Hydrogenophaga sp. SL48: one gene and its partner. The protein of the gene in region 1 interacts with the protein of each later gene in a pairwise test. Links are inferred from orthologs where the notes say so. Each region holds a gene or a part of one and is shown on either strand. Other genes may lie near its edges.

Region 1 (9,685 bases):
TTGACCGGCGCTGTGGTGAACACCCGCCCCTTGGTGCGGTACCACAGGGTACGCCAGCGGCCTGGCGACCCGCCTCTGTCCCCCTTCAGGAGCATCCAGATGATGAGCAAGAACACCATGTGCCTCTGGTACGACGGCACCGCGCTGGACGCCGCGACGTTTTATGCCGAGACCTTTCCGGACAGCGCGGTGGGGGCGGTGCTTCGTGCGCCCACCGACTATCCCGCCGGCCAGCAGGGCGATGTGCTGACGGTCGAGTTCACGCTGATGGGCATTCCGTGCCTGGGCATGAACGGCGGGCCGGGGGTGAGGCACAGCGAGGCTTTTTCGTTCCAGGTGGCGACCGACGACCAGGCCGAAACGGACCGACTGTGGCAGGCGATTGTGGGCAACGGCGGGCAGGAGAGCGCTTGCGGCTGGTGCAAGGACCGGTGGGGGCTGTCGTGGCAGATCACGCCCCGCGCCCTGATGGCCGCGATCACCGACCCCGATCCGGCGGCGGCCCAGCGCGCGTTCGTGGCCATGATGGACATGGGAAAGATCGACATCGCGGCGATCGAGGCGGCCCGGCGGGGTTGACGCGGGCGCGTGCAAGGATCACGCTGTGGCTGCGGCATCGCCGTTGGCTCAAGCGGGCGGCGCCCGCCGCATTGCCGGTGAACCTTTGCCAGGAGCTTGCCATGCAGCACATCCACCCACCCCCGGACCAGGCGATGTCCAACCATCCGCTGGAATACTCCGACCCGGAGTTGCGCGCCTACGCTGAAGAACAGGCGGAAGACATCTTCGAAGCGGTTGTCCGCTACATGCCCCTCGTCCTGCCGATCATGGCCGCCCTGCTGATCTTCATGCTGGCCTTCGTCGCGGTGACCATGGCGTGAGCGTGCCGATGCCGACGGCGCTCGCCATGCCGCGCCGGTGCACCGGCGGTCGTGTGCGACAGCGCACCGACACCAGCGGCCATTGAGCGCAGCCTTGCAGCCGCATGTCCGCGCCTTTGCCCACCGAACCCAGCGCCCCCCCGACACCGGCCGCGCTCGCGCAGGGCCCGGACGGGGTCTGGACCCTGCACGGCCACTGGACGCTGCAGGGCCTGGGGCCGCTGCTGAACGCCCAGGCCCTGCCGGTCGCGGACACGCCACCGCTCACGCTGGACGGCTCGGCGCTGCAGGACATCGACTCGGCCGGTGCCTGGGTGCTGCAACGCTGGTTGCCGGCCGGCAGCGCGGCGCCGGCCCTGCGCGCCTGGCCGCCGCGCGCGGCGGCGCTGATGCAGCAGGTGCAGGCGGGCGCGGACCAGACCCTGACGCAGGAACCGCGACACGGCCTGCTCGAACACACCGGCCGGCGCGCGGTGGCCGCCGCCCAACAGGCCCAGTCGTTTTTGCACTTCATCGGCGAGACCGCGATCGCGGCGGCGCGGGTGATGCGCCATCCAGCTAAGTGGCGGCTGCGCGCGATCTGGCACGAGGTGCAGATCGGGGGTTTCGATGCGCTGCCCATCATCGGCCTGACCTCGTTCCTGCTGGGCATCGTGGTGGCCTACCAGGGCGCCGACCAGCTGCGCCACTACGGCGCCAACGTGTTCGTGGTGGAGCTGGTGGGCTACGCCATGCTGCGCGAGTTCGCGCCGCTGATCAGCGCCATCATCATTGCCGGGCGATCCGGCTCGGCCTACGCGGCGCAGATCGGCACCATGGTGGTGGCCGAAGAGGTCGACGCCCTGCGCACCATCGGCATCGACCCGCTGCAGCGCCTGGTGCTGCCCAAGATCATCGCCCTTTCCATCGCCCTGCCCTTGCTCACGGTGTTCGCCGACATCACCGGCGTGTTCGGCGGCATGGTGATGGCGCGCTCGCAGCTGGACATCGGCTTCGGCGAGTTCGTCGACCGCTTCGGCCGCGTGATGCAGGGCACCGCGTTCCTGATCGGCGTGGGCAAGTCGCTGGTGTTCGCGCTCATCATCGCCACCGTCGGCTGCTTCCAGGGCCTGCGCACCTCGGGCAGCGCCGACAGCGTGGGCCGGCAGACGACCCTGAGCGTGGTGCAGTCGATCTTCACGATCATCGTGGCCGACGCGCTGTTCTCGGTCGCCTTCAACCTGATGGGGCTCTGAGATGGCACCCACCGACGAGCCCGTGATCGAACTCAGGCAGATCTGCACCCGCTTCGGCAGCCACACCGTGCACGAGGGGCTGGACCTGAGCGTGAAGCGCGGCGAGATCCTGGGGCTGGCCGGGGGCAGCGGCTCGGGCAAGTCGGTGCTGCTGCGCGAGATGATCGGGCTGCAGGCGCCCACCTCGGGAGAGGTGCGCGTGTTCGGTGAAAACCTCACTTCGCTGGCCGCCGCCCCGGGCCTGGCGCTGCGCAAGCGCTGGGGCGTGATGTTCCAGCGCGGCGGTCTGTTCGGCGCGCTCACCGTGCGGGAGAACGTGGGCCTGCCCTTGCGCGAACACAGCGCGCTCGACCACACGCTGATCGACCGCATCGCCGAGTGGAAGCTGGCCCTGACCGGCCTGCCGCCCGAAGCCGGGCTCAAGCGGCCCAGCGAACTGAGCGGCGGCATGCTCAAGCGCGCGGCGCTGGCGCGCGCCATCGCGCTCGACCCCGAGCTGCTGTTCCTCGACGAACCGACCTCGGGCCTGGACCCGGCCAGCTCGCGCGGCGTGGACGACCTGATCCTCGCCACGCACGCGCTGTTCGGGCCGACCATCGTGATCGTCACCCACGACCTGGCGCTGCTGTGGCGGGTGTGCGACCGGGTCGCCGTGCTGGCCGAAGGCCGCGTGATCGCGCTGGACACGATGGACGCGCTCTCGCACCACCCGCACCCCACGGTCGCGGCCTATTTCAACCAGCCGAGCGGGGAGCCACAGCGGGCGGCCTCTGCGCTGGCCTGACCCAGACACAGAGACACAGCGACATGGACGACAAGGTCAACTACCCACTGGTCGGCGGCTTCGTGCTGCTGCTCGGCGCCCTGCTGGTGGCCGGCGTGCTCTGGCTCGCGGCCGGGCTGGGCGGCCGCCAGGCGGTGGACGCCTACCAGGCGGTGATCGAAGAATCGGTGGCGGGGCTGAACGTCGACGCGCCCGTGAAGTACATGGGCGTGGACGTCGGCAAGGTGGCGCGCATCGAGATCGACCCGCTGAACTCGGAGCAGGTCCGCCTGCACTTCCTCGTGAAGCGCGGCACGCCGATCAAGCAGGACAGCGTGGCCGTGCTGAAGGCGCAGGGGCTCACGGGCATCGCCTACATCGAAATCAGCGGCGGCAGCGCCGGCTCGCCGCCGCTGCTGGCCGGGGCCGACGGCGTGGCGCCGACCATCCCCTTCAAGCCCTCGCTGAGCGCGCGGCTGGAGAACGTGCTCTCCAACGTGCTGGGCAACGTGGACCGCGTCTCGGACAACCTCAATGAAGTCTTCGGTGCCGACAACCAGGCCGCGCTGAAGTCCAGCCTGGCCGACATCGCCACGCTGGCCCGCGCCTTGGCCGGGCAGCAGGCGGCGATCAGCGCGGGCATCGCCGATGCCGCCAAAACCGCCAGGCTGACCGCGCGCGCGGGCGAGCAGCTGGGGCCGACGCTGGCGCGCATCGAGAGCAGCGCGCAGGCCGTCGAGCGCATGGCCGAGGTGGCCGGGCAGGCCAGCCAACGCGCCGGCGCGGCCGCCGACGCCGCGGCCACCAGCGTGCAGCAGGTGGGCAGCGAGACCCTGCCCGACCTGGCGCGGCTGATGGCCGAACTGAACCAGCTCTCGGCCTCGCTGCGCCACCTGAGCGAACAGACCACCGTCAACCCCAGCAGCCTGCTGCTGGGCAACCCCGCGCCGACACCCGGCCCCGGAGAAAGCCCGCCATGACACACCCCCACCCCGCACGCCACGCGCTGCCCCCCGGCCGCGCCGGCGGCGTTGCCCGCTGGTGCTGGCTCGCCGCGCTGCTGCCGCTGCTGGCGGCCTGCGCCGGCACCTTGTTGCCCAAGCCGGCCCCCGCCCCCACGCGCTTCACGCTGGATACCGGCCCCGCTTCGGCTCCCGCGGCCAGCGCGCGAACGGCGGCCGCGGACGCGCCCACGCTCACGGTGGACCTGCCGCGCGCGGCTCCGGGTTACGACAGCCGGCGCATGGTCTACCAGCGACGGCCGCAACAGATGGAGGCCTTCGCCTTCCACGAGTGGGTGGAGCCACCGGCGCAGATGCTCGCCCCCTTGCTGGTGCGCGCGCTGCAGGACCAGGGAGGCTTTCGCGCCGTGCTGCGCGCACCGTCGGCCGCTGCGGGCGGCTGGCGGCTGGAAACCGAGCTGCTGCGCCTGCACCAGGACTTCAGCCAGCGGCCCAGCCAGGTGCGCCTGAGCGTGCGCGCCGTGCTGCTGAACAGCGCCACGCGCCAGGCCGTGGCCTGGCGGGAGTTTGACGTCAGCGTGGCCGCGACCAGCGACGACCCGGTGGCCGGTGCCGCGGCGGCGCAGGCGGCCGCGCGGCAGCTGTCCACCGAGGTGGCCGCGTTCAGCGCGGAGCGGGCGCGCTGAACGTCAGGCCTTTTCGGGGTGCAGGAACACGCGCGCCTTGCGCGGCGACACCACGAGCGTCTCGCCTTCCTGCAGGCCCAGCTCGCGGAACTGCAACGCGGGGATCTGCGCTTCGATCAGCGGGTCGTGCCCGGCCGGGTGGTTGTTCTCCACCGGCTGCAGCTCCAGGCGCGCGATGGGGCCGACCACGATGGCGCGGCTGAGCGTGGCGACGATGCCGCTGGCGCCCGGCGTGTGGCGCTGCACGTCGAGGTCGTGCGGGCGCACGTAGGCGAAGGCCTGTGCGTTCTGCGCGCCGGCGTGTTCGGGCGTGTGAATGGCCACGCCATCGAGGTGCAGCAAGCCCTCATGTGCACGGCCGTGGAACAGGTTCACGTCGCCCAGGAAGCCGTACACGAACGGGCTGGCCGGGTGGTCCCACACGTCCTGCGGTGAACCGCACTGCTCCACCACGCCCTTGTTCATCAGCACCACGCGGTCGGCCACCTCCAGCGCCTCTTCCTGGTCGTGGGTGACGAAGATGCTGGTCACGTGCAGCTCGTCGTGCAGGCGGCGCAGCCAGCGGCGCAGTTCCTTGCGCACCTTGGCGTCGAGCGCGCCGAAGGGCTCGTCGAGCAGCAGCACCTGAGGCTCCACAGCAAGGGCACGGGCCAAGGCGATGCGCTGGCGCTGGCCGCCGGAGAGCTGCGAGGGATAGCGGTCGGCCAGCCAGTCGAGCTGCACCAGCTTGAGCAGGTCGGTCACCTTCTGCTTGATCTGCGCGTCGCTCGGGCGCTCGCCGCGCGGCTTCACGCGCAGGCCGAAGGCCACGTTCTCGAACACGCTCATGTGGCGGAACAGCGCGTAGTGCTGGAACACGAAACCCACGTTGCGCTCGCGCACGTGCACGTCGGTGGTGTCTTCGCCGCTGAAGTGGATGCTGCCGGTGTCGGGCGTTTCAAGGCCCGCGATGATGCGCAGCAGCGTGGTCTTGCCGCAGCCCGAGGGGCCGAGCAGCGCGAGCAGCTCGCCGGAGGCGATGTCGAGGTTGACGTCGCGCAGGGCCTGGAAGGTGCCGAAGTGTTTGTTGACGTTGCGGATCTGGATGCTCATGGGGATTCCCGGTGAAGGTCAGTGGGCGCTGCCGGCGGTGGCGCCCAGCGCAGGGGTGGGCCGCTCGGGCGGCAGCTCGGCCTGGGCCTTGAGTTCGCTTTCCATGCGCCACTCGGCCACCGACTTGATGGCCAAGGTCACCAGCGCCAGCAGGGCCAGCAGCGAGGCCACGGCGAATGCGGCCACCGACTGGTACTCGTTGTAGAGGATCTCGACATGCAGCGGCATCGTGTTGGTCTGGCCGCGGATGTGGCCCGAGACCACGCTCACCGCGCCGAACTCGCCCATGGCCCGCGCGTTGCACAGGATCACGCCGTAGATCAGGCCCCACTTGATGTTGGGCAGGGTCACGTACCAGAAGGTCTGCCAGCCGGTGGCACCGAGCACCTGCGCCGCCTGCTCCTCGTCGTTGCCCTGGGCCTGCATCAGCGGGATGAGTTCGCGCGCGATGAAGGGGAAGGTGACGAAGATGGTGGCCAGGATGATCCCGGGCACGGCGAAAACGATCTTGATGTCGTGCTCGGCCAGCCAGGGGCCGAACCAGCCCTGCGCGCCGAACACCAGCACGTAGATCAGGCCGGCCACCACGGGCGACACCGAGAACGGCAGGTCGATCAGCGTGGTGAGGAAGGACTTGCCCTTGAACTCGTACTTGGCGATGCACCAGGCCGCCGACACGCCGAACACCAGGTTCAGCGGCACGGCCACCAGCGCGGTGATGAAGGTGAGCCGGATGGCGGACCAGGCGTCCGGCTCCCGCAGCGCTTCGGCATAGGCGTCCCAGCCCTTGCGCAGGGCCTCGGTCGCCACTGCCGCCAGCGGCAGCACGAGGAACAGGAACATGAACACCAGCGCGACGCCGGTGAGCGTGTAGCGCACCCAGGGCGCTTCGGTGGTGCCGCGCTGGGCGCTGCGGATGGTGTTCTGACTCATTGGGAGTTCCCTGCCGAACGCTTGCGCTGCCAGCTTTGCAAACCGTTGATGACCAGCAGCAGCACGAAGGAAATGATCAGCATCACCGTGGCCACGGCCGTGGCACCGGCGTAGTCGTACTGCTCGAGCTTGCTGATGATGATCAGCGGCGTGATCTCGGACACCATGGGCATGTTGCCGGCGATGAAGATGACCGACCCGTATTCACCCACGGCACGCGCGAAGGCCATGGCAAAACCGGTCAGCAGCGCGGGCGCGATGCTCGGGAAGATCACGCGGCTGAAGGTCTGCCAGCGCGTGGCACCCAGGCAGGTGGCGGCCTCTTCCAGTTCCTTCTCGGCGTCTTCGAGCACCGGCTGCACCGTGCGCACCACGAAGGGCAGGCCGATGAAGATCAGCGCGATCACGATGCCGTTGGGGTTGAAGGCGAGCTGGATGCCGTGCGGCTCCAGCAGCGAGCCGATCCAGCCGTTGCCGGCCAGCAGCGCGGTGAGCGAGATGCCGGCCACGGCCGTGGGCAGCGCGAACGGCAGGTCCACCAGCGCGTCCACGATCTTTTTGCCCGGGAAGCTGTAGCGCACCAGCACCCAGGCCACCAGCAAGCCGAACACCACGTTGACCAGCGCCGCGATGAACGAGGCGCCGAAGGTGAGCCGGTACGAGGCCAGCACACGCGGCGCGGTGACCGCCTCCCAGAACTGCGGCCAGGTCAGCGTGAAGGTCTTGAAGACCAGTGCCGACAGCGGGATCAGCACGATCAGGCACAGGTAAAACACCGTGAAGCCCAGCGTGAGGTTGAAGCCGGGCAACACCCGCACCGGCGTGCGGCGAGGCGAAGCTGAAGAAGACGCCACCCCGGGGGGCAACACAGCAGAAGTCATGGGATATCCAATAAAGCGAAACCGACCGGCGCGACGTGCCCCAAGCCAAGGGCACCGCGGAACCGGCTTTGCCGGGCCGCCAGTGCCGCCCCCCTTGAGGGGGGTGACGCGAAGCGGCGCGGGGGGTGTTACTTGCCTGTGGTGTACAGCTTGTCGAACTGCCCGCCGTCGTTGAAGTGCACCTTCTGCGCTTCGGCCAGCGAACCGAAGTACTCGTTGACGGTGAACAGCTTGATGGGCTTGAACGCGGCGGCGTACTTCTTCAGCACCGCTTCGTTGCGCGGGCGGATGTTGTGCTGGGCCGCGATCTCCTGGCCTTCGGCGCTATAGAGGAAATCGAGGTAGGCCTTGGCATCGGCCGCCGTGCCCTTTTTCGCCACGGTGCGCTCGACGATGGCGACCGGGTTCTCGGCCACGATGGACGCGCTCGGGTGGATCGCATCGACCTTGCCTTTGCCGAACTCGTTGTCCACCGACACCACCTCGGACTCGAAGGTCACGAGCACGTCGCCGATGTTGCGTTGCAGGAAGACGCCGGTGGCGTCGCGCCCGCCGCGCGCCAGCACCGGCACGTTCTTGTAGAGCTTGCCCACGAACTCGGCGGCCTGCGCGTCGGTGCCGCCCTTGGCGCGCACCTGGCCCCAGGCCGCGAGGTAGGCCATGCGCCCGTTGCCGCCGGTCTTGGGGTTGACCACCACCACCTGCACGCCGGGCTTGATGAGGTCGTCCCAGTCCTTGATGCCCTTGGGGTTGCCCTGGCGCACGAGGAACAGCATGGTGGAGCTGGTGGGCGCGGCGTTGTTCGGGAATTTCTGGCGCCAGTCCTTGGCGACCACGCCCTTCTCGGCCAGGAAGTCCACGTCGGTGGTGGTGTTCATGGTCACCACGTCGGCGTCCAGGCCGTCGGCCACGGCCCGCGCCTGCGCGCTGGAGCCGGCGTGCGACTGATCGACCTTGATGTCCTTGCCGGTGGCCTTCTTGTGACTCGCGACGAAGGCGGTGTTGAGGTCTTTGTAGAACTCGCGCGCCACGTCGTAGGACACGTTCAGCAGCGTGGTCTGGGCCGAGGCGAGCGAGGCGGCGGCGAAGGCGATGGCGCCGAGGGTGAGCTGGAAGCTTGTTTTCATGGGAGGGGACTTCGATAGAGGGAATGCATGGGATTCTGGGATCCATGCCTTCATTGGCAAACGACTTTGTTCTTGTTTCCTTATTCGCGAGCTGAATAAGGCATCAGGCGGCCACGGCCACCGGAAGGGCGGGTGTGACGTCGGCGCCCAGCGACTGCAACAGGGCCAGGCCCAGGGGCCATTCGCCATGACCGGACTCCACGTTGATGTGCCCCGCATCATTGAGCCGCACGAACTCGCTGCCCCAGGCGCGGGCGTAGGCCCCGGCCAGGCGCACCGGGCAATACGGGTCGTTGCTGCTGGCCACCAGCACGCTGCGGTACGGCAACTTCTGGTACGGAACAGGCGCGAAGTCGGCCAGCACGCCGCGGCGCTCCGGGTCGGCGGGCGCGACCAGCAGCGCGCCCTGGATGCGGGCCGCCACCTCGGGCGGCAGGTGCGTGGTGGCGATGCAGCCCAGGCTGTGCGCGACCACCACCACCGGGCCGGGGGCCTGCTCGATGGTGTCGGTCAGGCGCCGCACCCAGGCACGCTGGCGCGGGCTGACCCAGTCGTCCTGCTCGACGCGCAAGACGTTCGGCAGGCGTTCGGTCCAGAGGCTTTGCCAGTGGCCGGCGCCGGAGTTGCGCCAGCCGGGCACGATGATCACGGTGGGAGAAGACATGCGGCCCCCGGTCTCAGCGGCTGGACCGCTGATGGGCGGCGTATGTCGGGGGGAAGTCCGTGGCGAGGTCGCCCGGTCTGTCTGTGCTCATGGATGCGCTCCTTCATGTCTGATGGCAGGCATTGTGGACAGCACCGCCGCGCAAACCAACGACTGTGAAGCAGTTTGTATATGGCCCCGCGGCATATGGCGGGGTGACGCAGGCTCAGCCCTGGTCCAGCGGCACGTACAGCCCCACCTTCATCGCGTCGATCACGACGTGCGTGGTCATGCGGACCACCTGCGGCACCTCGGCCATCAGCCGGGCCGCAAGCGCGTCGTAGGCCTTCACGTCGCGTGCCACGACCACCATCATGATGTCGAAGCTGCCGGTCACGTAGTAGACCTGCTGCACCGCCGGTTCGGTCTGTGCCCACAGGCGGATGCGCGGCAGCGCCTCGTAGTTGTCCTTGATCTCCAGC
Region 2 (9,499 bases), 2.3 Mb from region 1 along the record:
GCCTCGCCACCCTCACCCGCACCTCGCAGGCTGACACGCACACCCACAACCCCTCGCCTGGTGGCAATGGCACTCACCCGTCTTGCGGTTTCAGCGGCAGCCGCAGGCGTTGAGGCCGCCGCCGTGGGCGAGTGTGGCGGTGGGGCTGGGATGCCATGTAGGCCGGCAGCAGCCAGGGTGTGGAGGCAGATGCTGCGCCCAGGGTGATGAGGGCGAGCAGGGCGGTGAGCGCCAAGGTGCGTCTCGCCGTGTTTACCGCTGCTGCGCAGTCATGCGCGTCGGGGCGAACATGCTGCGTCCCAGCCATCGCCAGAGCCGCTGGCCGTTGCGTCCCGCGCCCTGCACCTTCAGGTCGCCCGACTGCATCTCCCGCTCCGGGGCGCTGTCGCCGGTCCAGATTTCGGTGAGCGCGCGCACTGTCGAGTCGACCAGCACGCTGACGTCGTGACCCGGGTCGTCGCGGCACAGGTCGGCCACGTGGTGTTCCACCACCAGCCACCACAGCCGCTCCGTCGCGGGGCCGTCGCTGAAGCGGAAGTGGACCACCGTGCGCTCGGCGTCGGGGAACTCATCCATGCGTGCGAAACGGCGGATGTCCCACATCAAAAAGCCGGCGTCGAGCTGCTCGGGCCGCAGCCGGCTGCCGATCCAGCGTGCGCCCCAGTGGCCCAGGCCCACCACGATCGGCCGCAATTCCTCGCCCGCGGGCGTCAGGTGGTATTCCCAGTTCTTCTCGACGCGCCGCCGCTCGATGACGCCGATCTCTTCGAGCTTGCGCAGGCGCTGCGTCAGCAGCGTGGCCGACATGCGCGGCACGCCGCGGTGGATGTCGTTGAAGCGGTGGCTGCCGCACAGCAGTTCGCGCACCACCAGCGGCGTCCACAGCTCGCCCAACACCTCGGCGCCCCGGGCCACGGTACAGAACTGCATGTAGTCGATCATGCGAGCCAGTCTATGCGCGCGCTGTCAGAACACCTACTCCAGATTCTGGACTTGAGCATGCCCGGCACACGGCATACCTTGAAGACCGACCGTGCATGTCGCACCGGTCAAGTTCAAGGAGCACCGCCATGACCGAAGCCCTCGTTTCCGCCCCCGCTGCCCCGGCCGTCTTCGACGCCGAGAAGTTCCGCCAGACCACGCGCGCGCAGTGGGAGAACACCGCCGAGGCCTGGAACCGATGGGGCCCCTTGCTGGCGCGCTGGCTGGGCCCGGCCACCGAGGCCATGCTGGACATGGCGGCGGTCGGCCCCGGCGCGCGCGTGCTCGACGTGGCGGCTGGCGCAGGCGAACAAACGCTGGTCGCGGCGCGCCGCGTGGGTGCGCGCGGCCACGTGTTGGCCACCGACATCTCACCGGCGATCCTGCGCCACGCCAAGGCGGCGGCCGAACTGGCCGGGCTGGCGAACGTGGACACACGGGAACTCGATGGCGAGCGCCACGATCTGTTATCCGGCGCCTCGTTCGACGCCGCGGTATCGCGTGTCGGCCTGATCTACTTTCCCGACCAGCAGCGCGCGCTGGCCGGCATCCGCCACGCGCTGAAGCCGGGCGGGCGCTTCGCTGCGGTGGTGTATTCCACCGCCGAGCGCAACCCGTTCTTCGCGTTGCCGGTCGGCATCATCCGGCGCCGCGCGCAGCTGCCGCCACCCCTGCCCGGGCAACCGGGGCCGTTCTCATTGGGGGCCGAGGGCGTGCTGGCGAAGGCGTTGGAGCAAGCGGGTTTTCGGGACGTGGAGGTGCGCAAGGTCGATTCCCCGGTCCGCCTGCCGAGCGCCGCCGAGTGCGTGCGCTTCGAGCGGGAGTCCTTCGGTGCCCTGCACCAGATGATGGCAGGTTTGAGTGAAGGCGAACGCGCCGACACCTGGGGAGAGATCGAGCAGACCTTGCTGCGTTTCGAAACCAGGGCGGACGGCTTCATGGGCCCGTGCGAGATGCTGGTGGGGGCGGGCACGCGCTGAGCGGCACGGGCGAAGCGGCTTGGACCCGTTCCGGCGTGGCGGCCAGGCTGCGTGCGGTGCGCAGGGTGGTGGTGTGGGTGTTCATGGCGTGCAACATGGCCAACCGTGTGGCAGACCCTGCTACCGTGTGGCCATTCGCAACTCCTTCACAAAGGCCCGCCATGCGCCACCTCGCGCTCTCCCTCACCTTGCTGTTGCTCACCGGCGCCACCGCCGCCCAGGCCGAAGAGATCGGCTCGGTCGACACGGTGTTCAAGTTCATCGGGGCCGACCACAAGATCGTGGTCGAGGCGTTCGACGACCCGGGGGTGGCCGGCGTCACCTGCTTCCTGTCGCGCGCCAAAACCGGTGGCATCAAGGGCGCGCTCGGCCTCGCCGAGGACAAATCCGAGGCGTCCATCGCCTGCCGGCAGGTCGGCCCGATCTCGATCCCCAAACCCATCCAGGCGCAGGAAGAGATCTTCAGCGAGCGCACCAGCTTCATCTTCAAGCGCCTGCGCATCGTGCGCATGGTCGACCTCAAGCGGCACACGCTGGTGTACCTCACCTACTCCGATCGGGTGATCGAAGGCTCGCCGCAGAACTCGGTGACCGCGGTGCCGGTGGACCGTGCCACCGCGATCCCGGTGCGCTGAAGGGGCCTAAACGCCGTCCGACAGCGTCAACACGTGCCCCAGGCGCGGGTCGCCGCGCCCGCCCAGCACCAGCGCGTGGGCCGCCTGCACCGCCTCGGGCCCGCGGTGGTGCTGCACCACCAGCCAGGGGGCCGAAGGCTGGGTCACTTGCTGGACGAACGCATGCCAGGCGCGCGCCATGCGCTCGTTGAACCCGGCGGCGCCCCAGTCGCCATGGCGCTTCTTGGCCTGCGCCGGTGCAAAGAACAGCACCGGGCGTGGCCCGGGCAGGTCGCGCGCGCCGGCCAGCTGGTTCACGTGGGTGCCGCCGATGGAGCAGCTGTAAGCGAGCGCCGTGAACCGGCGGTGGATGGCCTTGCGCAATTCGCCATTGCCCGCGAAGTCGACGTACACGCAGGGCGTGTCGCTGGGCAGCACGTCGAGCTGGTCGTAGGTGAGGACGCGGCTGTACACGCCCAGGCTTTCGCAGAACGCCACGTTGCCGGGTGAGGTCAGGCCGATCACCTCCACGTCCGGTCGGTGGGCCAGCTGGGCCGCGGTGGCGTACGCCGTCTTGCTGCTGGCCGACGAAAGCAGCATCACGCCCCGCCGGCCCGGCTGGCTCGTGCCGAAGAAGGCGTTGTCGGCCAGGAAGTCGTCGATCAGCCAGGCGGTGAGAAACAAGGGCCGCAGCAGCGCCTGCAGCGGTTCGCTGGCGGGGTCGTGCAGCGAGTCGACCGCGCAGCGCAGGTAGTGGTTGTAGACCGGGTGCAGCGCCGCGCGGTGCGGTGCGCCGTCATGGAAACCCTCGGGCGACACGCGCGCGGGCTGCAGCACGGCGTCCGAGGCCATCGGCCAGTAGCCATACAGGCGCTCACCTTCGGCCACCCCGGCACATGCCGTTTCTGTCACCACGCCGAACCCCCAGACCGGCACGATGCCCCAGGGGGCGTCGTCGGCCTGCGGCACCACCGGGAAAAACCGCCAGTAGTCCATGGCCTCGCCGAACGCGGCGTAGGTGATGTTGTTGGACGTGTAGGCGAACCGCTCGACGCGCACCCGCACCTGTCCGTCGGACAGGGGCGCTTCGGGCAACCGGACGGTTCGCGTGGTGTCGAGCCGGTCCTTGCGGACCTGGAACTGGGTGGTGGTCATGGGCGTTTCACGGTGGGGAAGCGGGGCCGTGATGGTGCACCGGTTCGGCGCGCCCGGTTGTCACGCGCGTTGCCAGGGCCGCCCCTGAATGCCCCCGCCTCCCCAAGCGCGGGCCGCTCTGCGAAAATCGCGCCATGAACGCGACCAACACCACCGAACTCATGAACACGCTGGGCAGCCAGGCCAAGGCCGCCTCGGCGCTGATGGCCAAGGCCAGCGCGGCGACCAAGCTCAAGGCGCTGCGCTCGCTCGCCGCGCTGCTGCGCGCCAACGTGGAGGGCCTGCAGACCGAGAACGCCAAAGACCTGGAGCGCGCCCGCGCCGCCGGGTTGAGCGAGCCGATGGTGGACCGCCTCAAGCTCACACCCAAGGTCATCGAGACCTGCGCCGAAGGCTGCGAGCAGCTGGCCGCAATGGCCGACATCATGGGTGAAATCTCGGGCCTGAAGCAGATGCCCAGCGGCATCCGCGTGGGCCAGATGCGCGTGCCCATCGGCGTGTTCGGCATGATCTACGAGAGCCGCCCGAACGTGACCATCGAGGCCGCCAGCCTGAGCATCAAGAGCGGCAACGCCTGCATCCTGCGCGGCGGCTCCGAGGCCATCGACTCCAACCGCGCCCTGGCCGCGCTGGTGCAGCAGGCGCTTGCCGCCGCCGGCCTGCCGACCGACGCGGTGCAGCTCGTGCCCACCACCGACCGCGCCGCCGTGGGCCAGCTCATCACCATGCCGCAGTACGTGGACGTGATCATCCCGCGCGGCGGCAAGGGCCTGATCGAGCGCATCAGCGCCGAGGCCAAGGTGCCCGTCATCAAACACCTGGACGGCAATTGCCACACCTACGTGGACGACCCCTGCGACATCGCCATGGCGGTGAAGGTGGCCGACAACGCCAAGACGCAAAAGTACAGCCCCTGCAACGCCACCGAAAGCCTGCTGGTGGCGCGCGGCGTGGCGGCCGATTTTCTGCCGAAGATCGGCGCCGTGTACGCCGCCAAGGGCGTGGAAATGCGCGGCTGCCCCGAGGCCATGGCCATCCTGGCGGCCGTGCCGGGCGCCACCGTGATGGCCGCCAGCGAGCAGGACTGGAGCGAGGAATACCTCGCGCCGGTGATCAGCGTCAAGATCGTTGACGGCCTGGACGAAGCCATCGCCCACATCAACCGCTACAGCAGCCACCACACCGACGCCATCCTCACCACCGACCACATGCACGCCCAACGCTTCCTGCGCGAGGTCGATTCGGCCAGCGTGATGGTGAATGCGAGCACCCGCTTCGCTGACGGGTTCGAGTACGGGCTGGGGGCCGAAATCGGCATCTCGACCGACAAGTTCCATGCCCGTGGTCCGGTCGGCGTCGAAGGCCTCACGTCCTTGAAATACGTGGTGCTGGGCGAAGGCGAAATTCGGGCCTGAGGCGGGCTTGCAAGCCCGGCTTTCGGCCCCATACTTCCAACGCTAGCGGCTTTTCCAACAACCCCCATCTCTCGCCCAAACGCATCGCCCGAGCGTCCAGGTCAGCGCGGAACCGGCTTCGCCGGGCCGCTGCTGACGCCCCCCAGTGGGGGGTGACGCCGCAGGCGGCGCGGGGGGCGTCTAAATCTTATGGTTCCGCATCTCGTCACCGCCCTCACTGGCCCCATCAACGAACTCGAACAGCGCATCCTCGAATCCACGCCCGTGATCGAGCGCTGGTTCCGGCTGGAGTGGATGGAGCACACGCCGCCGTTCTACAGCTCGGTGGACGTGCGCAACGCCGGTTTCAAGCTCGCGCCCGTGGACACCAACCTCTATCCCGGCGGCTGGAACCACCTCACGCCCGAGATGATGCCGCTGGCGGTGCAGGCGGCCATGGCCGCCATCGAGAAGATCTGCCCCGAGGCCAAGAACCTGCTGCTGGTGCCCGAGAGCAGCACCGATGTGTTTTACCTCGGCAACCTGCGCCAGCTGCAGCGCATCTTCTACCAGGCCGGCCTGAACGTGCGCCTGGGCTCGTTGTCCAACGACATCAAGGCCCCCACCACCATCGACCTGCCAGGCGGTGAGTCCATCACGCTGGAGCCGCTGATCCGCAGCAAACGCCGCCTTGGCCTCAAGCACTTCGACCCCTGCACCATCCTGCTCAACAACGACCTGAGCGCGGGCGCACCCGGCATCCTGGAAGACCTGCACGAGCAGTACCTGCTGCCGCCCTTGCACGCGGGGTGGGGCATCCGCCGCAAGAGCAACCATTTCAAGGCCTACGAAGAGGTGTCCAAGCGCTTCGGCAAGCTGCTGGGCATGGACCACTGGCTGATCAACCCGATGTTCAACCAGTGTGGCGAGGTGAATTTCGCCGAAGCCACCGGGCTGGAGTGCCTGCGCAGCAACACCGACGCGCTGCTGGGCAAGATCCGCCGCAAATACAAGGAATACGGCATCAACGAGAAACCGTTTGTCGTCATCAAGGCCGACAACGGCAACGCGGCGCTGGGCCAGCTCACGGTGCGCGACGCCAAGGACCTGGACGACGCATGGTTCAAGGCCCGGGCCAAGGCCGTGGGGAGCCAGCCGGTGGGCGAGGTCATCATCCAGGAAGGCGTGCTGACCAACGAGCGCATCAACGCCGCCGTGGCCGAGCCCGTGGTCTACATGATGGACCGCTACGTGGTGGGCGGGTTTTACCGCGTGCACGCCGACCGGGGCACCGACGAAAGCCTCAACGCGCCAGGGTCGAGCTTCGTGCCGCTGGCGTTCGAACAAAGCGCGCAGCTGCCGCAGCCCGGCGTGAAACCGGGTGCCAGCGTGCCCAACCGCTTCTACATGTACGGCGTCATCGGCCGCCTGGCGATGCTGGCGGCGAGCTACGAGCTGGAAGCGACCGACCCGGACGCAGAGGTTTACGAATAGGCCCACCCCCGCGCCGCGCCTGCGGCGCGTCACCCCCTCAAGGGGACGATGCGAGTGGCCCGGCGGAGCCGGCTCCACCGCATCCTGATCGCACGCACGCCTCGCCGGACGGGTTCATGTTCGCAATGTGGCAGGGGACATGACTTCTCCCCAGTAAAGTTGTTGCAGTGCAACAAACCCGCCGGAGCGTCTCATTTAGGCACATCGCCCCACTGGCGGAGCGGGTGCTGCGGGCGCAGAATCGCGAGCTTCCAGACAACGGACCTGATCCCCAGCCGGGTCGGGTGGTTTTTTGTCCTCCAGCAAATCTTCGCTTGCTGCGCTCACCCTGGGCGCCATCGGTGTGGTGTATGGCGATATCGGCACCAGCGTGCTGTACGCCATCAAAGAGATCTTCGGGTCCGGCCATGTCCCCTTCACCCATGACAACGTGTATGGGGTGCTGTCCATCGTTTTCTGGACGCTGACGGTCATCGTGTCCCTCAAGTACGTCGTGCTGGTGCTGCGCGCCGACAACGCGGGCGAGGGCGGCCTGATCGCCATGCTGGCGCTGGCCTCGCAGGCCGTGAAAGACCGGCCCGAGCTGCGCAAGTGGCTGCTGGCGATCGGCATCTTCGGCACCTCGCTGTTTTATGGCGACGGTGTCATCACCCCGGCGATTTCGGTGCTCTCGGCAGTGGAAGGCCTGGAGGTCATCTCGCCCGCGTTCAAGCAGTACGTGGTGCCGATCACGCTGGTGGTGCTGTTCGGCCTGTTTTTCGTGCAGAAGCGCGGCACCGGTGGCATCGGCAAGTTTTTTGGTCCGATCACGGTGTTGTGGTTTCTCACCATCGCGGCGCTCGGTGTGGTGCACATCGTGGGCCACCCCGAAATCCTGGCCGCGCTCAGCCCGCACCACGCCCTGCGCTTCATCTGGGAGCAGCCCGGCACCACCTTCATCATCCTGGGCGCCGTGGTGCTGTGCGTGACGGGCGGTGAGGCGCTCTACGCCGACATGGGCCACTTCGGCAAAAAGCCGATCCGCCTGGCCTGGTTTTCGGTGGTCATGCCCTGCCTGACGCTGAACTACTTCGGACAGGGCGCGCTGCTGCTGGAGAACCCCGAAGCGGTCAAGAACCCCTTCTTCAACATGGCGCCCGACTGGGCCCTGCTGCCGCTGGTGGGGCTGGCGACCATGGCCACGGTGATCGCCTCGCAGGCCCTGATCTCCGGTGCGTTCAGCGTCACCAAACAGGCCGTGCAGCTGGGCTACCTGCCGCGACTGAACCTGCTGCACACCAGCGTGCGCGACACCGGCCAGATCTACATCCCCTTCGTCAACTGGGGCCTGTTCGTGGCCATCGTGCTGGCGGTGGTGATGTTCAAGTCGTCCAGCAACCTGGCGGCCGCCTACGGCATCGCCGTCACGCTGGACATGCTCATCACCACGGTGCTGACATTCTTCGTGATCCGCTTTGGCTGGAAATACCCGCTCTGGCTGTGCCTGCTGGCGACCGGGTTCTTCTTCGTGGTGGACCTGGCCTTCTTCAGCTCCAACCTGCTCAAGCTGTTTGCGGGCGGCTGGTTCCCGCTGCTGATCGGCGGCGTGGTGTTCATGCTCATGATGACCTGGAAGCAGGGGCGGGTCCTCATGGCCCAGGCCCAGCAGGCCGACGCCATCGAACTCGACAGCTTTCTGGACGCCGTGTTCATGGACCCGCCCACCCGCGTGGCCGGCACCGCCGTGTTCCTGACCGGTGAGACGGGCACGGTGCCCAATGCCTTGTTGCACAACCTCAAGCACAACAAGGTGCTTCACGCCCAGAACCTGTTCGTCACGGTGCGCAGCCACGAGGTGCCCTGGATCGGTCTGGACAAGCGCCTGGCGGTGGAACCGCTGGGGCACGACTGCTGGCAGGTGGTGATCCACTACGGTTTCAAGAACGATCCCGACGTGCCCAAGGCGCTGCAGCTCATGAGCGGTCGCGGCTGCGAGCTGGAACCGATGCTGACCAGCTACTTCCTCTCGCGCGACCTGGTGGTGCCCAAGCTGGGCCAGGGCATGTCGCTGTGGCGCGAAAAGCTGTTTGCCCAGATGCACCACAACGCCGGCGCGGCGGCCGAGTTCCTGAACCTGCCGAACAACGCGGTGATCGAGCTGGGCTCGAAGCTGGAGATTTAGGACCACCCCCGTCGCTTGTTCGCTTCGCGTAACCGCTCCGCCCCTCAAGGGGCGATGCGAGTGGCCCGGCGAAGCCGGTTCCACCGCATCCACGGTTCAGGCACTTGCTCCGGAGAGTCCCTGTCGGTTCGGGGCGCTCGGCTCACCGGCACAATCCCCCGATGTCTTTTTTCCGTGACCTCAACCTCTCGGCCGCCACGGCCGGTTTCGTGGCGGTGCTGGTGGGCTTCACCAGCTCGGTCGCCATCGTCTTCCAGGCCGCACAGGCCTTTGGTGCCACGCCCGAGCAGATCACCTCGTGGATGTGGGCGCTGGGGCTGGGCATGGGCCTGTGTTCGGCCATTCCTTCGCTGATCCTGAAACAGCCGGTGATGGTGGCCTGGAGCACGCCCGGCGCCGCCGTGCTGGCCACCGCCGGTCTGGCCGGGGGCTTCTCCATGGCGCAGGCGGTGGGGGCCTTCATGGCCTGCGCTGTGCTCATCATCCTGGCCGGCGCGACCGGCCTGTTCGAGCGGCTGATGAACCGCATCCCGATGGCCATTGCCTCGGCGCTGCTCGCGGGTGTGCTGGCGCGATTTGGCCTGCAGGCCTTTGCCGCGGCGCAGACGGCCCTGCCGTTGGTGGTGCTGATGCTGCTGGTGTATCTGCTGGGTCGTCGCCTGTTGCCGCGCTACGCGGTGCCACTGACCTTGCTGGCGGCGGTGGCGCATGTGGTGGTCA

The links.
Region 2: the proteins of IM738_RS13050 (region 1) and IM738_RS24070 interact in binary tests that used the Escherichia coli proteins (3 or more experiments, as listed by UniProt). The link is inferred for Hydrogenophaga sp. SL48 from one-to-one orthologs.

The regions. Positions count from the first base shown.
Region 1 is NZ_CP063400.1:2,755,490-2,765,174, forward strand. Bases 3,576-6,559 are described here. They hold IM738_RS13050 (sulfate/molybdate ABC transporter ATP-binding protein), read right to left. Parts: upstream 5,620-6,559; coding sequence 4,531-5,619; downstream 3,576-4,530. Other genes in these bases: IM738_RS13040 (MlaD family protein), read left to right, coding at 3,576-3,859; IM738_RS13045 (ABC-type transport auxiliary lipoprotein family protein), read left to right, coding at 3,856-4,527; cysW (sulfate ABC transporter permease subunit CysW), read right to left, coding at 5,638-6,552; cysT (sulfate ABC transporter permease subunit CysT), read right to left, coding at 6,549-6,559. Outside these bases: IM738_RS13020 (VOC family protein), read left to right, coding at 100-579; IM738_RS13025 (hypothetical protein), read left to right, coding at 681-881; IM738_RS13030 (ABC transporter permease), read left to right, coding at 986-2,116; IM738_RS13035 (ABC transporter ATP-binding protein), read left to right, coding at 2,118-2,900; more of IM738_RS13040, read left to right, coding at 2,924-3,575; more of cysT, read right to left, coding at 6,560-7,433; IM738_RS13065 (sulfate ABC transporter substrate-binding protein), read right to left, coding at 7,562-8,560; IM738_RS13070 (RBBP9/YdeN family alpha/beta hydrolase), read right to left, coding at 8,664-9,224; IM738_RS13075 (Lrp/AsnC family transcriptional regulator), read right to left, coding at 9,430-9,685. UniProt on the Escherichia coli protein: Part of the ABC transporter complex CysAWTP involved in sulfate/thiosulfate import. Responsible for energy coupling to the transport system.
Region 2 is NZ_CP063400.1:5,051,339-5,060,837, forward strand. What follows is about bases 3,207-6,004. They hold IM738_RS24070 (glutamate-5-semialdehyde dehydrogenase), read left to right. Parts: upstream 3,207-3,864; coding sequence 3,865-5,145; downstream 5,146-6,004. Other genes in these bases: IM738_RS24065 (DUF2855 family protein), read right to left, coding at 3,207-3,730; gshA (glutamate--cysteine ligase), read left to right, coding at 5,335-6,004. In the rest of the region: IM738_RS24050 (winged helix-turn-helix transcriptional regulator), read right to left, coding at 253-942; IM738_RS24055 (class I SAM-dependent methyltransferase), read left to right, coding at 1,071-1,961; IM738_RS24060 (CreA family protein), read left to right, coding at 2,123-2,596; more of IM738_RS24065, read right to left, coding at 2,603-3,206; more of gshA, read left to right, coding at 6,005-6,618; IM738_RS24080 (potassium transporter Kup), read left to right, coding at 6,911-8,779; IM738_RS24085 (benzoate/H(+) symporter BenE family transporter), read left to right, coding at 8,941-9,499. UniProt on the Escherichia coli protein: Catalyzes the NADPH-dependent reduction of L-glutamate 5-phosphate into L-glutamate 5-semialdehyde and phosphate. The product spontaneously undergoes cyclization to form 1-pyrroline-5-carboxylate.